DNA from 2 places in the Faecalitalea cylindroides genome. Region 1 is predicted to be linked to the other one. Evidence: riboswitches for the same ligand, from Rfam matches in the RefSeq annotation. Region 1 holds a riboswitch; the other holds the start of a gene.
What was found. A riboswitch is a leader RNA that binds a small molecule or an ion and turns the genes downstream of it on or off. The one in region 1 is predicted to bind S-adenosylmethionine.

Region 1 (8,357 bases):
TATTTTGTATTCATTTAATTCTTCAAAGTCAGTTGTACAGGCAATGTTTCGTAACTGTGATCATAGTATGTTGACATATTCTTTCTATCGAAGACCAGAAGTGATCCTTTCTTTATTTCGCTTACGATTGCGCTCTTTGATCTTGATCAATTTACTTCCAGCTGTTGCCTTGGCAATTGGGCTTGATGTTTTATTAGCATTAAGTGGAAGCAAGGAAAGTTTGTTAGTATATCTAATTGTCTTTATATGTATTATTTCTACCAGCATTTTCTTTTCGATTCATTATTTGACTTGTTACTATTTACTGCAGCCATATAATGAGTTTACGGAAACCAAGAGCGCAACATATAGTTTGATTATGTCATTAACATATGGAATTTGTTTTGCCTTCATTTATCTTCATATGAGTACATATGTTTTTGGAACAATCATGACTTTATTTTCTTTGGTTTATTTTGTGATTTCCTATCGTTTGGTTTATAAAAAAGCCAGCCAGACATTTCGACTTAGACGATAAAAGCAGCAAACGCTGCTTTTTATTCTTTCATTAATTCGATTGCTTGTTTTCCACTGATCTTATCGATGTTTAACTTTAAGATCACAAGGTTGTTTATGCCAACTTGTATTTCTTTATCTAAAGCTTCTTCGGTGTTGTTTGGGGCATATTTTGATCCTAGTTTTTTTAAAGGTTCAATTTTAGATTCATTGTCTTCAAGGATCTCAATGTTGCCAAAGACAATAACGCTTTTAAAATATGTAGTATATTCTAAAGGTTGGATTACATCTTGATCGATTATACAAAAAGATACTTTTGGGTTCTTTTGTAAGATATCGATCTTATGTCCTTCTTTTGCACTGTGAAAATAAATGCAGTTTTCATCATAGACATAGCTTAGTGGCAAGGCATATGGATACGATTCCTTATCACATAAAGCCAGTGTTCCAGAATGATTTTTTTGTAGGATGTGTAGACATTCATCATATGGTAGTTCTTGTTTAAAACGTCGCATAGAAGTTCTCCTTTTTTATAACTATACTCAAAGTAAGATGCTGGTTCAATAGGTGTTAAAGATAAGTTAAAGGTATTGCCTAATAAAAATGTTTTCAATATAATAGATGCGAAAATGAAATGGGCACTTCTTGCCGCCGGGTAAGAAGTTTAGCGCTCAAACTTTCTATCCGTAGGCCGTTGGAGATGGAAAGCTTGGACGCTATTTTTTTGTGTTAGGAGTGAGGATATGGAAAAACGGTCATACTTAAAAGAATTTACGAACTATACTTTTTTAAGTGTATTAGGTACTTTAGGTGTTTCTTGTTACATATTGGCGGATACATTTTTTATTTCCAAAGGCCTTGGTGCCAATGGATTAACAGCATTGAATTTGGCAATTCCTGTATATAACTTTATCTATGGAACAGGCTTAATGTTAGGCATGGGGGCTGCCACAAGATTTTCGGTTTGTAAAAGCCAGGGAAGACAAGATGAAATCAATCGTCTGTACTCAAATACGATTTTTATTTCTTTGATTTTTTCAGTTATATATATGTTGTTGGGCGTTTTCTTTTCGAAAGATATCGCATCTTTACTAGGTGCTGATACCAGTGTTTTGGAACTGACGAATACATATCTATATTGGTTGATGTTATTTGCACCATCCTTTATTTTGAATAATGTATTTTTATGTTTTGTACGAAATGATGGAAGCCCACATCTTGCAATGGCAGCTATGTTAATAGGAAGTTTTTCAAATATCATATTAGATTATGTATTTATCTTTCCGATGAACATGGGTATCTTTGGGGCTATTTTTGCGACTGGCCTTTCGCCAATCATCAGTATTTTGATCATGCTTCCTCATTGGATCAAAAAGAAAAATACATTCCATTTTATTTGGACCAGCTTAAGATTCTATATCTTTAAACAAGATGTTGCATTGGGGTTTCCTTCTTTAGTATCTCAAGTATCTGGGGGTATAGTCATGATCGTTTTTAATATGATCATCCTTGGATTGGCTGGAAATACCGGCGTTGCAGCTTATGGTGTGGTAGCTAATATATCGCTTGTGATCATTGCGATATACACAGGTATTGGGCAAGGGATCCAACCTTTAATCAGCACATTTTATGGTAAAGGTGAAAAATACATGGCTAGAAAAATGTTAAATTACGCCATGATTACCATGCTGATATTATCGTTTGTTATTTATACATGCATCTACTTGTTTGATGATCCAATTACATCTGTATTTAACAGTGAAAATAATATGGCTTTGCAGGAAATTGCAGTAACAGGTTTAAAAATTTATTTTATCGCCAGTCCATTTATTGGCTATAACATCATTTTATCAACTTTCTTTACCTCTGTTGAAAGAGCGATTCCGGCTTACGTCTTATCTTTATTACGTGGTTTTATTTTTATCATCCCATTTGCCTTTTTATTGTCTCTATTATGGTCAATGACAGGGGTATGGATGACTTATCCAGTGGCTGAATTTTTAACAACTGTAATAGGTGTTATTCTGTATGAGCGTATCAAAAGAAAAGAAATCGTTCATCTAGAGATTTGATTCTTTCCTTAATGAACGATAAAACTTTTGTTTATACTGGTTAAATGGTTTAAAAAGTGATAAACGTGTTTACAATAATCTATTGAATAGAATATAATCTAGATACCTATAAAGAGTGTGCGAGAGACAAGCTCATTGACCACACAGCAACCTACCAATGGCAAGGTGCTAAAGCTTGAATGATAGGATCAAATTAGAAAATATATGATCCTGTCATGACGATGGGATCGTTTTTTTTGTCCTCTTTATAGGTGAAAAGGAGGAACTAAAAATGAATAATGTAAAAATGATCTTAGAAAAGTATGGAAAGGATACAATTTGGTTTTATTTAAAAGATGATAAAACTGAAGAAAACTTTAAAAAAGAATTAATGGAATTAGGTGCAACATGGATGAGTGGAGAAAAGCTGGAAAAACATCATCGTTTATCATATTACATAGCTGTTCATTCAGATAAAACGATTGCGTTTATATCAAGTATGTGTTGGAAAATGTCATTTGCGACAAATAAGGAAATTGTTCATGTCGATTATTCTTCATTAAAAAGAATAAATTTTTAAAATTTAGTACATATTAAATACAATCAATAAATATAATCAATATAATATAAATGTAAATAATTGATAGGAGTCGAGTTCGAATAGTGAAACGACATTAGAAGTAAAAACCAACTCTTGCAAATTATGCAGTAGTTGGTTTTATTTTAGAAAAAATGATCCAATTCGAGTGCATTTTGGATACATTATAAAACTGAAAATGATTAAAAGTAAGTATGATTTGTAAATTTAATATAGAAGAATTGATAAAAATCAATATGAGATAAACTAAAATGGTATAAAGAAATCATGTTCGAGCGAAAAGTATTTTAAAAAGGTTAATATATATTAGGGAATTAAATGATATGGATGATTATATGGATACAGAATTTATAAATCCAGAATGTGATGGAAAATAGGGGTTGTTAAGGGAAATGTGTAAGTGATTTTTAAATGAATATTGGCATGCTTATTATGCAAAACATTGTTTAAAGGTAAGTGATGATAACCACGAAATGTCAGGCAGTTGTACCTAATAACTGCCTGGCTGTTGTTTTATTGATCCATCTTTTTAAAGACGGGTATATTGGTTGATTCATTCATTGAATAGATTCTTCACTGTGAGCTGGTTAAATACCATCGATCAATTTGGTATATCCTGTTAGATCTTTTTTTGGGACAGATACTCTTGTTTTAACAAATAGATTTCTTTGGATATGGATCAAACATTTTGAAACATGGACGAAAGTGACAGCATCAAAAGTAGGGATATATAAGAATAGTAAAAATCAATTTTAATAATAATTCTTTGAATTATAGTTAGTTAATTTCTGGCCTTAAGTTAAAAGCTTTCAATCTTTACGAGTATTTTACACTTCATTAACTTTAAATGAACGTTCGTTTGTTATTATCAATCACGGAGAAAGTGGTGAAGATTAATGAAATTCTATTTTTCTTCGACATTGATGTGGGAAGCGACAAGCCGAGAAATCGTTGAAATGGCAAAGGCAAATGGCTATGAGGGCGTGGAGCTTTGGGCGCAACAAGTCGAATCTTGTGCTTTGGACATGAATGAATGGATCCAAGCTTGCCAAGCAACAAACATTAAAACGATCATCCATGCCAAAAGCTGGGACTTGAATTATGCCTCTGTCAACGAAGGAATTCGAAAGGCATCGATTAAAGAAATCAAAACGTCCATCGATTTGGCAAGAAAAGTAGGAAGCAATGTCGTCACCTTGCATCCTCCGAGATGTTCTTTGTTTGTAGATAAGGAAACGAAAAGGCGAGCTAGACAAAATTTGGTAGAAATCGTAGATTATGCGGACTTACAAGATGTTCATGTTTCCGTAGAATTGATGGAAAAGATTCCGAAAGAGTTTGTAACAACGCCGGAGGAAATGGATGATTTTATTCGAGATGTTAAAGATTCTGTGAGTCTTACATTGGATCTTGCGCATTGTCAGAGCACAGAAGAATTTATGGCATATCGAAATAAATTGAGTCCAATTTCAAAGTTTCATATCACAAATAAAATCGGAAAGAAATTGCATACGCCGATAAGTGAGCCAGGCGATTTGGACATCGTTCAAGTTTTACATCAGTTAAGGCATGATGATGTTCCGGTAGTCGTCGAAGGGTTTGCGATAGGAAGAAACTTTGAGCGTGTGCGAAAAGAAACAGAATTTCTAAAGGAATGGGAGAAAGAACAATGAAAAAATTAGGTGTATTGGCAATGGCTGGAATGATGGCTTTGGCGACTGGATGTCAAGCGCAAACAAGTACATTAACAGAAGATACGACTAGCCTTTCAGGAAGTTTGACGGTCTATACTTCTCAGCCGGAAGAGGATATTCAAGCTTTAGTTGAAGGTTTTAATGAGATTTATCCAGATGTAACAGTAGATATTTTCCGTAGTGGAACAGAAGAAGTCGTAAGTAAAGTATTGGCTGAAAAAGAAGTGGGTTCTGTATTGGCGGATGTATTGTTAGTATCGGATGCAACAACGTTTGAGGCATTGAAAGCAGAGGATATTTTAGAATCTTATGAATCGCCAGAATTGGAAGGAATCAGCGAAGAATACTATGATACTGATCATACATACACAGGGACAAAGATCTTAACGACGGGTGTTGTTTATAATACAGATCTAGTTGATGGTGAAGTGAAAGGGTTTGCTGATTTGACAGGCGAGGCAGCAAAAGACAATGTGGTCATGCCTAGTCCACTTTATTCAGGTGCTGCATCTTATAACTTGAGCGTATTGACGCAGACTGATGGATTTGGATGGGATTTCTATCAAGCTCTAAAGGATAACAATGTAGCTGTTGAACAAGGAAATGGAACGGTTTTACAATCGGTTACGGATGGTACAAAGGCCTATGGAATGATCGTTGACTATATGGCTTTGCGAGCAAAGGCTGATGGCGCAAAGGTAGAATTTGTATACCCTGAAGAAGGATCTTTAGTAATCACTGAGCCAATTGGAATGGTCAAAGATTGTGCAAATTCTGATCAAGCAAAGGCATTCATCGATTATATCTTGTCTGTAGAGGGTCAAACAAAAACCGCTGAAATTGGATATACGCCAATCAAAGAGGGTGTAGAGGCTCCGGAAGGATTTAAAAAGGCTGACGAAATCAATGCGATTTCTGTTGATATCAAAAAAGTCGTAGAAACAAAGGAAGCAGACAAAGAGCAGTTTGCGACGATGTTTGGGGCTTAAGAAAAATGAATCGAAAGGGAATAAATATAGCGGTTTCCGCTATATTTGTTTTCGTTGTAGTGTTTGTCTTCATTATGCCAATTCTAAGATTGGTGTTGATGAGCCTTACAACGGATGATGGATTATCTATACAGAATTTTGTGGTTTTGTTGGCGCAAGAACGAACAAGGGAGGCAATATTAAATACATTATTGATTTCCGTACTATCTACGGTTATTGCAGTAGTGTTTGGATCTTTGTTTGCGTTTTTAGTTGCTTATACAAATATTTCAAACAAGCGTTGGATAGAACTGCTAGTCTTGGCTCCTTATATCATTCCTTCTTATGTCATTACTTTGTCTTGGAGCGAAATGCTTTCGAGTCGTGGATTGATCAATAGTTTTTTAACATCTTTATCTTTGCCAGAAATCAATATCTATTCGTTGCCAGGAATCATTTTAGTCATGGGAATCTGCAATGTTCCTGTTGTCTACTTGATTGTGATCAATATGTTGCGAAAGATTCCGAAAGATATGGAGTGGGCTGCTCGTGTTAGTGGCTATGGTTTAAAAGATGTGATAACGAAAATCACTCTAAAACTGGCATCTCCTGCTATAGCTAGTGGTGGTGTTCTTGCATTTTTGGCGTCGATTGATAATTTTAGCATTCCTGCATTTTTAGGAATTTCGGCGGGTATTCCTGTATTAAGCACATATATCTATGAAAATGCGATAAGTTTTGGTCCTTCTTCTTTCAATCTAGCGGCGGCTTTATCGATTTTATTATCGGTGATTGCATTGGGAGGTTCTTTGATTCAGTTGCGTTTTGTGGCCAAGGGCTCTCAGATGGAAAGTGTAAAAGAAGATTATTCGATACGTGTCTATATTGGCAAGAAAAAGGTGAGAGTAATCAACTTTGTGTTGATGTTCTTCTTGATTTGTATAAACATCGTACCTTTATTAGGGATGATGGTATCAAGTTTCTATAATACATATGGTACGCGTCTAACGTTAGAGAATTTTGAATTTGTTTTTACGAATCAAAGTGTTAGAAATTCAGTGTTTAATAGTGTCTTTTTGACTTTGCTTACTTGTGTTGTGTGTATCGTGATCGGAACGACGATCGCGTATCTTAAAGTTCGTAAAAATTCTAAGGTTGCGTATTTCATTGAGTCTTCGGCATCTTTGACATACGCACTTCCAGGGATTGTTTTGGCTTTGGCTATGATTTTTCATTGGGGAAAAGTCCCAGGTGTTTATGGTACAATCAAGATTCTTGTGATTGCCTACATTACCCGGTATATGATTTTACAAATTAAAGGCAGTACGACTGCTTTATTGTCTGTGGAATCTAGCCTAGAAGAAGCGGCTCGAATGAGTGGGAGTAAGCCTGTTCATGTGTGGCGCAAGATCATTATTCCTTTGATTACGAAACCAGTTTTATCGAGCTCTTTTTTGATTTTTGTCTCTGCTTGCAGCGAATTGACTTTATCAAGTATGCTGGCGGCAGCGAATACAAAAACGATTGGATTGACGATATTCAATTTAAAACAAGGTGGTTCATATAGTTATTCGTATGCGATGTCGACAGTGATGGTCGTGGTAATCGTATTCCTATATTTTGTGGCAAACCGCCCAAAGAAAGGAAGGAAGTAAAATGAGTTTTACAATTGAACATTTAACAAAAAAATTTGGCAATTTCACTGCCATCAACGATATTGGGTTTTCCATTGAAGAAGGGGATTTTTTAGCAATTCTAGGACCTAGTGGATGTGGAAAAACAACGATGCTTAGGATCATCGCTGGATTCGAGGAACCAACACAAGGTTCTGTTAGCTATTCCGATCAAGTATTGACGAGTACATCAGTGAATATTCCTGTTGAAAAAAGAGAAATTGGAATGGTCTTTCAATCGTTTGCGTTATGGCCTCATATGACCGTAGAAGAGCATGTTAATTTTCCGCTTCAAAGCAAACGTTGTAAAATGTCTGCAGATGAAAAGAAAATCGCCAGTAAGGAAGCGATCGAGGCTATGCGTCTACAGACGATGGTCGATCGTTATCCAGGGCAATTGTCGGGTGGACAAAGACAGCGCGTAGCTTTGGCAAGAGCTATAGTTGGCAAGCCAAAGATTCTTTTGATGGATGAACCATTAAGTGCTTTAGATGCAGAATTAAAAATGAGCATGCGCAAAGAAATTCAAGATATCCATCGAATGACCAAGGCGACGATCATTTATATTACGCATGATCAAAGTGAAGCTTTAGCTTTGGCTGATAAGATTATTATTATGAAAGATGGTCAAATCGAACAGATGGGAACGCCTGAAGAAATTTATAATCTTCCAATGACCGAATTTGTTGCTTCGTTTGTATCGAAATCAAATTTAATCAATGGAGATTGGGATAACGACATATTTACTTGTGCAGATGGAAAATTTGTTTTTGATGGCTCAAAGGTTCATGATTCATTTAAAGAAAAGCATATTTGTCCAATTCGTCCAGATCAGCTTGATATAGTGGAGGCAGGATATGGGTTGGATGGTGTATTGG
Region 2 (8,357 bases), on a different contig from region 1:
TTTATAGTTATAGTTTTCGATGCTGGAGTTAATACAATTCTTTGAACTCTACGATCTTTATCGTCCTGTACACATTGAATCAATCCTTTTTTCACTAAACCATCAATACTTCGACTCACCAATCCTTTAGATACCTGTAAAAAATAAACGAGCTGCGAACTTGTCGTGACTGAAGGGTTATTGGATAGTAAGATCAATATTGAAATCTCATTAGGTGTAAGATTTTCCTTTTCTAGCTTATTTTGTAATTCATTGGCATAAAAGCGTCGAATCTTAGCAAATGATGACAGCAAATTTTCCACATTCTTTTTCATAATGCCTCCATTAGTTTACTTGTAAACTAAAAGATAGTTTAGTCTTCTATAGTACAAAAGTCAATAAAAAAAAAGCGCATCGTGCGCTTATTTTGTTACATGCACATAGGCAATAAACGGTCTATCACATTCAACTGTTGAAATGACAGTTTGATTTCCTAACCATCCACCATGCACAGCCTGACCATTTCCAATATAGATTGCTACATGACCACTGTATACGATGATATCTCCAGGCACTGGATTATCTGTAACAGTCCCCAAAGACAAGTAAGCAGCCGGTGATCCATGGAAATTAATTCCTACAGCCTTCAAAGAATTTGTTACCAACATCGTACAATCTTGATAAACACCTAATTGAGCCAATGCAGCAGAAGCAATCTTGTCATAAAAATTTTCTTCAACATTGACAGTCACTATTTTTGTTGTTGTGTTTCCACTTTTATCTGTAGCGGTTGCTTCCACTTGATAGGAACCGATTGTGTTGTAATCAACATCTCCATTTAAAGATACTTCAACTGTTTCATCTTTATCATCACTTGCGCTGATCTGACTTGCTAGATCTAAGCTAACTCCCTGATCAGTCACAAATGATTCTTCTGTTTCGATCGTTGGAGCAACTACGTCTTTAACATCTACAATTACTGTTTTTGTAGAAGTCTCTGGAGTTGTACTGACTTGTTGAGCAGTAACCGGTAATTCAATCGGCAATGGATTTTTGCCGGCTTTCTTTGTTAAAGTCAAAGAAACATTCTGCAAGCCTGTCTTATCCAAATTGATTCCCTTAGCCTCAATCATGTAATCATCGGATTCCATCTCAACACTTGACTTTGTCGTGTTTGTTACTTTTAATCCGGTTAATTCTTCATCAAAAGAATTATGAACAATTTCCATCAGTGATTCTTCATCTTGATAAGCCGCTTCTGTTAATGAAATCGGCAATTTAACCTCAGCATCACTTTTTGTACTTGCAAAAACAGCAGTATTTCCCGCTGTAAAACTCAAAAATAATCCGGTAGCGAGAACAGTTTTAGTGATTTTTTTTATCATATAATTTCTTGCCTCCTGGTACTTTTTTCTGTTTTTTTGTGTATTTTTCAAAACACACAGTTAAGAAACTTACAATAATCTTCTAAAAAAGTCCAGTATTTTTGACAATTTCACACATTATAAACCCGTTACCGTTTACATTTTTATGGAAATAGCATAAAAAAGAGCTTGTCTTAACCAAGCTCTTCTATTAATCATTCCAAAGATTTTCTGGATAAACACCTTTTTCAATCAATTCTTTGAACGAATTTTGTACGGCTTCTTTATCTTCTTTGTATGTTACACCAAACCAGCGATCATTTGTTTCCAAAATCTTAACTTGCACACTCTTTTCTTCTAACATACCATTTACGATAATTGGTAATAAGTACTCTTTTTTCATTGGATCATCATCGATATTTGATAAGAATTCTTTAAAGCCCTGTTCTAAATAATCAATGAAATCTGGATAAGCTGCCCACATATTCATTGATACAAGATCTTCTGGTTTTACCCAAGCTTCTACTTCAGGATCATCACATAAGATCTTGCCATTTTCTTCTTTGATTCCTTTTGTCTCAATAACGGTTTTCAACAATCCGTTTTCGCCTTTACAAATACCACGAGTGACTGTTCCATTTTCACTTAAAGTATTTTTCAAGACAAAGCCAGCCATACCCATAGTATATTTCGCATCAAGCTTTTCATTAGAAACTAAAAAGTCATGTAGTTTCTTGTATGCTTCTTTTCCATAATAATCATCTGCATTGATGACAACAAAAGGATCTTTAACTACTTCTTTAGCACATAAAACTGCCTGCCCTGTCCCCCATGGTTTTGTACGTCCTTCTGGTACAGAAAAACCTTCTGGAACATCATTGATATCTTGGAAAACATACTCAACATCAATGTGTTTTTGAATACGATCTCCAATTACGCTCTTGAATTCTTCTTCAATATCTTTTCGAATGATAAATACGACCTTGTTAAAGCCGGCTTCCTTGGCATCATAAATAGAGTAATCCATGATAATTTCTCCATTTGGTCCCATTTTGGCAAGCTGTTTGATACCTTCTCCAAAACGAGAACCAATGCCTGCTGCCATGATTACTAATGTAGTGTTCATACTTCTTTCCTTCCTAGAATTTTAACTCTTTTATCTTCTCCCATGAGAACTGTGGATCCCCAAAATGACCATAGCAACTTGTCTTACGGTAGATTGGTTTTCTTAGATCAAGTTCTTTCAAGATATTATCAACATTGAAATCAAAGTTGTTTTCGATGATTTCAAGAATCTTTTCGTCTTCAAACTTTCCTGTTCCAAATGTGTCTACACAAAGCGAAATCGGTTCTTTTTTACCAATCGCATAAGATACCTGTACTTCTGCTCGACGTGCTAATTTGTTTGCTACGATACTTTTGGCAACATAGCGGCAATAATAAGCTGCACTACGATCTACTTTCGTTGGATCTTTACTAGAGAAGCATCCCCCTCCAATACGTCCGCGTCCACCATATGTATCACATACAATTTTACGTCCAGTTGTTCCGGAATCCCCAAAAGATCCACCTACAACAAAGCTTCCACTTGGATTGATAAAGTATTTTGTATTTTCATCCAATAAATTCTCATTGATGCATGGTTTAATGACATCATTCATGATGATTTCTTTGATTTCTTCTTGTGAAACATCCGCTGCATGTTGCGTAGAAACAACGATCGTATCAATACGTTTGATTTCATCGTTTTCATATTCAACAGATACCTGTGTTTTTCCGTCTGGTTTTAATTTAGGATTGTTTCTTCTTACTTTTGTCAACTGCATAGCTAACTTATGCGCATAGTAAATTGGCAAAGGCATATACTCCTTGCTTTCATCACATGCATAACCAAACATGATTCCCTGATCACCTGCGCAAACATCATCACGGTTTACCGCATTGTGAATTTCAGGACTTTGCTGGTTTACAACAACATGAACATGATATTCTTCTTCGTATCCGATCTTTTTGATCGTTGCCAACGCAATCGCTGCATAATCAATATCTGCTTTTGTATTCGCTTCTCCATAAATCAACACAAAATCATCTTTGATCGTACATTCAACCGCCATGTTTGAATATGGATCCTGTTCAAGGGCTGCATCCAGAATTGCATCCGCAATCTGATCACATACCTTATCTGGATGTCCTTCTGTAACGCTCTCACTAGTGAAAATATAGTTTTTCATTTTTTCCTCCTTACACATATCATATCATAAAAAAAACATACTCTAAGAAGTATGTTGTAATTATTTATACTTCTTATCGTTGTTAGCGGGACCACCTTAATTTTAAAATCAGGTTGGTGTGGGATCTTTGAGCTAACTCTCTAACCCATCTCTTGATAATGTGCACAGATATTAAATCATTTTTTATATATGGTTTCAAGTAAAACAATGATCTTTTGATCATTCTTTTGGCTTTTCATTTAGATTGGAAATATCTCGTATCAAAGCAGCAGCTTTTTTAAGATCTCTATCTGCCATAAACCAACAAAGCCAAAGCGTAATTCCAACCCAAAATATGGTATAAAAATTAATATTTAGTTTAACGGCAGCCAAAACACAAGCGACAATACCTAAGGCCAAGGTAAGCACCTTAAGCACTAGAGCATAAAAAGCTTTTAAGACAATCTCAAAAAGATCTTCAAATGTATATTTTTCAATAAATTCTCGATTTGAACACATCGCATCATAGATGCCTTGACAAAAATCTCGGATAATCTCTTTCATATATACAATTTTATAACATTCGTTGAATATTTTCTAACCACTTTTCTTCAAACTGTTTGCGATAAAATCTTGAAACTGGAACTTTTTGTTTATTCACTAAAATAATATCGTTTTTTACGATTGTATCTACATAGTTTAAATTCACCAATATACTTTTGTAGCATCTCGCAAAATATTCTTTGGATAATTTTTCTTCCCAATAATATAAAGGATATGGAGTTTTTAATTTCTTCCCATTATCAAATACCAAATATGAATTTTTATCAAAAAAATCAATATACACAATATCATTCAAACGAATTCGATATCGCGAAATCTTTTCATCATAGATGGTTGTGTTTTCTGCATAATATTCACGAAATACCGGTGCCATTTCACTATCAAATAGTTCCTGACTAATTGGTTTCAATAAATAACGATCCGCCTTTACCTTATACCCATCAATTAAATACTTTGTATAATTTGATGTAATAATAATATGGCAATTCTTATGTTTCTTACGAATTTTTAATCCATGATCAATTCCATTTTCTGAACCCAATTCTATATCCATAAACAAAAAATCATAAACACATGCCTGATCCAATAACATTTTTGATGAAACACATTCATCTAGTTCATATTTGTATTTATGTTAAAATAATAATTAGTTATAAGACATAATTCCAGTTATGCCATTTTTTTAACCTCTTGTTCTTTTTTTATACTATGCAGCCTAAAATAAGTTTATTATATAAGTAAAGATAAAGCCGGTGATACAGTGAGAAAGAAGAAAAGAATTATAATAATCATTTTGTCTCTTTGTATTTTCGTTTTTCTTGTTTCTTTTAAATTTGTTTCTTCTAGATCCGGGTTTGTTCCAAAAAATATATTTAGCCGTGATCAGATTGTCTACAGGACAAAAGAAGGCGACTTACTTTACGGATTTCAAACTATAGAAAACCAAACCTATTATTTTAATAAAGAAACCGGCATCATGCAGACTGGATTTACTGAAATAGATGACAATACCTACTATTTCAAAGAAGATGGCACCATGGTAAAAGGATTATATCGAATTGAAGATGATTTTTACTATTTTGATGAAGATGGAAAACAAATTAAGAATCAATTTAAGAAAGTTTCCATGAACGAAAACGACCAGATATCATATTTTGACAAGGATGGAAAAATGGTAACAAATCAATACAAAGAAAAAATATTCAATGAAGACGGACAATTATTAATCGATGAAGATACACTTTTAAAGCAGGCTCAAGCGATCATTAATAAATACGGAGGAAATGTCGGCTTGTATTTTAAAGATTTAAGGACACAACAAGAGATTTCCATCAATGATAATACATTCTATCCATGTTCGATCATCAAAGTTTGCGTTTTAGTTACTGTATATAACTATATAGATCAAGGTTTATTGGAATATGATTCCTGTCAAACTTATCTAGATAATATGATCATACACAGTGATAATACATCTTATAATGCCCTAATAACCATGTTAGGAAATGGGGATGGCATAAAAGGATTACAAGTTGTGAATACATATATGATGCAATTAGGTTTGCAGAACACGCAGCTTCATCATAGTTTATCACCCGGTGATATCTATTTTAGTGACAATGGATCAAACATGAGCTGCCCCAGCGATATTGGCTTATTATTTGACTTGCTGTATCAAGGAAAGATTATATCAAAAGTTGCATGTGATCAAATGCTCAATCTTTTAAAACAATGTTCAGATCAAAGAGCCATTTGGCAAGGATTACCAAATACTGTAGAATTCGCGCATAAATCGGGATGGGCTTATGATTTATATCTAGATGGTGGTATCGTGTACATTCCTGATAAAGATTATATTCTTGTATTATTCACCGATCAGATTTCAAATAAAACAGACTTTTTTAAAGAAATATCTAGTTTATTTTACACATATGAAACAAAATTATTCACTTTAGAATAGAGGGATACTATGAAGAAAAATACTAAAATTTATATTGGTGCAGGCACAGCTAGTTGTATAGTTCTCATTGCTTTGGCAATCTATTTTTCCATGCCTTCCTTAAAACAAACATCTTATACAATGGAATATGGAAAGTCCATAAATATTAATACAAAAGAATTGTTTAATTCATCTTTCATTGAACCAAGTAACATTCGCATTGATACTTCCAAGATTAAAAATGAACCCGATAAAGATTATCCGGCTGTAGGAACTTACAAAGTCGCTTTATCCTATCACGCTTTGATTGATCATTCAAAATCATTAACAATCAAAGTAAAAGATACAACAAAGCCCAAAATAACTGCTTCTTCAGATCCTATAGATGTAGCTCTCAATGATAGCAGTTATGATTTTTCTAAGCATTTTACTGTAGAAGATCTAAGTGAATGTACTTTAAGCTTTGATACACAAGAAGTTGATTTTACTACACCTGGATCCTATATTGGTAAAATCAAGGCCACAGATAAATACAATAATTCTACTTCAAAAGAATTCAATATAGTTATTCAAAATGAAGAAAATCAAAATGATACTTCTTCTAGTCAAAATAATTCAACCGAACAAAATCAAAATGATACTTCTTCTAGTCAAAATAATTCAACCGAACAAAATCAAAATAATCCTTCAACACCTCAAACTACCATTGAGCCATACTATGTAAACGGCATTCTTATCGTGAATAAGAAACATCCTTTACCTGCAAACTATGGATCTCAAGAAGATCCAACGGCTTTATCTCAACTTCAAAAAATGATTGCCGACATGCAAAGTCTTGGGCTTTCAATCAGCAATTCCTACAGTGGATATCGTAGTTATCAATATCAAAGTTCTCTTTATCAAAATTATGTTAACTCATACGGTCAGGCAAGCGCTGATACATTTTCAGCAAGACCTGGATATTCTGAACATCAAACCGGGTTGGCTTTTGATTTGATACAACCAAATGGTGCTCTGTTGGAAAGTCCTAATGAAGCTCAATGGGTAGCTCAAAATGCTCATAAATATGGATTTATCGTTCGTTATCAAAGTGGTAAAGAAAGCATAACTGGCTATATGGCCGAACCTTGGCATGTACGATATGTAGGTGATGAGGCAGTAAATATATACCAGTCTGGTCTAACACTTGAAGAATATCTACATGTAGAGGGTGGTGATTATTAAACCTGTTAAGCGCAAAACAAGACCACTCATCTCAATTTTAGATGCAATAATTAAAAAATATAGTAATATATATTTAAAGAGGTCTCTTTCATGTTGCGAAAAAAGTTTTTACATTTAGATTTTATTGGGAAAATTTATTTATCTGTCGGAATTTTTTCAATTATAGTCCTTGTCTTTTGTATCTGGTTATCCAATCAAAGAGGGTTTGTGCAAATTCTACCTTTTTCAGATGCCATCATGGTTTATGTGGATCAAAACGGACACTTATATCATGGAAACCTTGAAATTGATGGTAAAGAATATCATTTTAATGAAGACTCCGGGTTTATGGCAAGGGGATTTGTGACACATAAAACAAATACATATTATTATGATCAAAAAGGTCATAAACTATATGGTTTTCAAACCATTAATGATCATATATACTATTTTGATAAAAATGGAAAAATGGCAAAAGATACTTATGTAGCATTTTCAAAAGATGGACAACTGCATCTAGATTATTACGATAAAAACGGAGAAAAGACCAAACAAGAAGTAGATTTTGACATTGAAGAAATCCAGTCGCAAGTACAAAAAGTTTTATCAAAATATGATGGTGATATTTCTGTATATTTTAAAGATTTACGCACCGAGCAATCCTTTTATATCAATCCTAAAAATATGTATCCTTGCTGCATGATCAAAGTACCTGCTCTAATTAAGATCTTTCAAGAAATCGAGAATGGTAATATAGATCATGCTGCTCATGCCAACGAAATCGAGCAGATGATCACCATTAGCAGCAATACAGCATACAATAATTTAGCTGCTCTACTTGGTGGCGGCAATGGAATCTTTGGCCTTTATCAAATCAATCAGATGTACATTGAACTAGGCTTAGAAAACACAGAACTTCACCATGGACTTCTTCCTGGTGAAAACTTCTTTACTGATGGAGGTGCCAACACATCCAATCCAAAAGACATTGGTATTCTTTTTGAAAAACTATATAAAAAAGAAATCATATCCGACAAAGCCTGCCAAGACATGATTTCCATCTTAAAAGCTTGTGAAGACCGTGACGAGATCCAAGCT

Region 2: it holds a riboswitch for S-adenosylmethionine, as region 1 does, so the genes downstream of both, metK (methionine adenosyltransferase) here and PND65_RS06995 (hypothetical protein) in region 1, are expected to answer to the same signal.

What each region holds. Positions count from the first base shown of each region.
Region 1 is NZ_JAQLXG010000011.1:50,443-58,799, forward strand. It holds gene PND65_RS06980 (hypothetical protein) at 1-517, shown strand, start outside; gene PND65_RS06985 (pyridoxamine 5'-phosphate oxidase family protein) at 537-1,010, opposite strand; gene PND65_RS06990 (MATE family efflux transporter) at 1,239-2,567, shown strand; SAM riboswitch class I at 2,671-2,756, shown strand; gene PND65_RS06995 (hypothetical protein) at 2,839-3,126, shown strand; gene PND65_RS07000 (sugar phosphate isomerase/epimerase family protein) at 4,041-4,817, shown strand; gene PND65_RS07005 (ABC transporter substrate-binding protein) at 4,814-5,827, shown strand; gene PND65_RS07010 (ABC transporter permease) at 5,833-7,461, shown strand; gene PND65_RS07015 (ABC transporter ATP-binding protein) at 7,463-8,357, shown strand, end outside.
Region 2 is NZ_JAQLXG010000003.1:152,774-161,130, forward strand. It holds gene PND65_RS03155 (MarR family winged helix-turn-helix transcriptional regulator) at 1-314, opposite strand, end outside; gene PND65_RS03160 (immunoglobulin-like domain-containing protein) at 402-1,364, opposite strand; gene PND65_RS03165 (nucleotidyltransferase family protein) at 1,555-2,469, opposite strand; gene metK (methionine adenosyltransferase) at 2,483-3,574, opposite strand; SAM-I-IV-variant riboswitch at 3,625-3,738, opposite strand; gene PND65_RS03175 (hypothetical protein) at 3,794-4,117, opposite strand; gene PND65_RS03180 (LytR/AlgR family response regulator transcription factor) at 4,128-4,709, opposite strand; gene PND65_RS03185 (serine hydrolase) at 4,878-6,077, shown strand; gene PND65_RS03190 (M15 family metallopeptidase) at 6,087-7,280, shown strand; gene PND65_RS03195 (serine hydrolase) at 7,371-8,357, shown strand, end outside.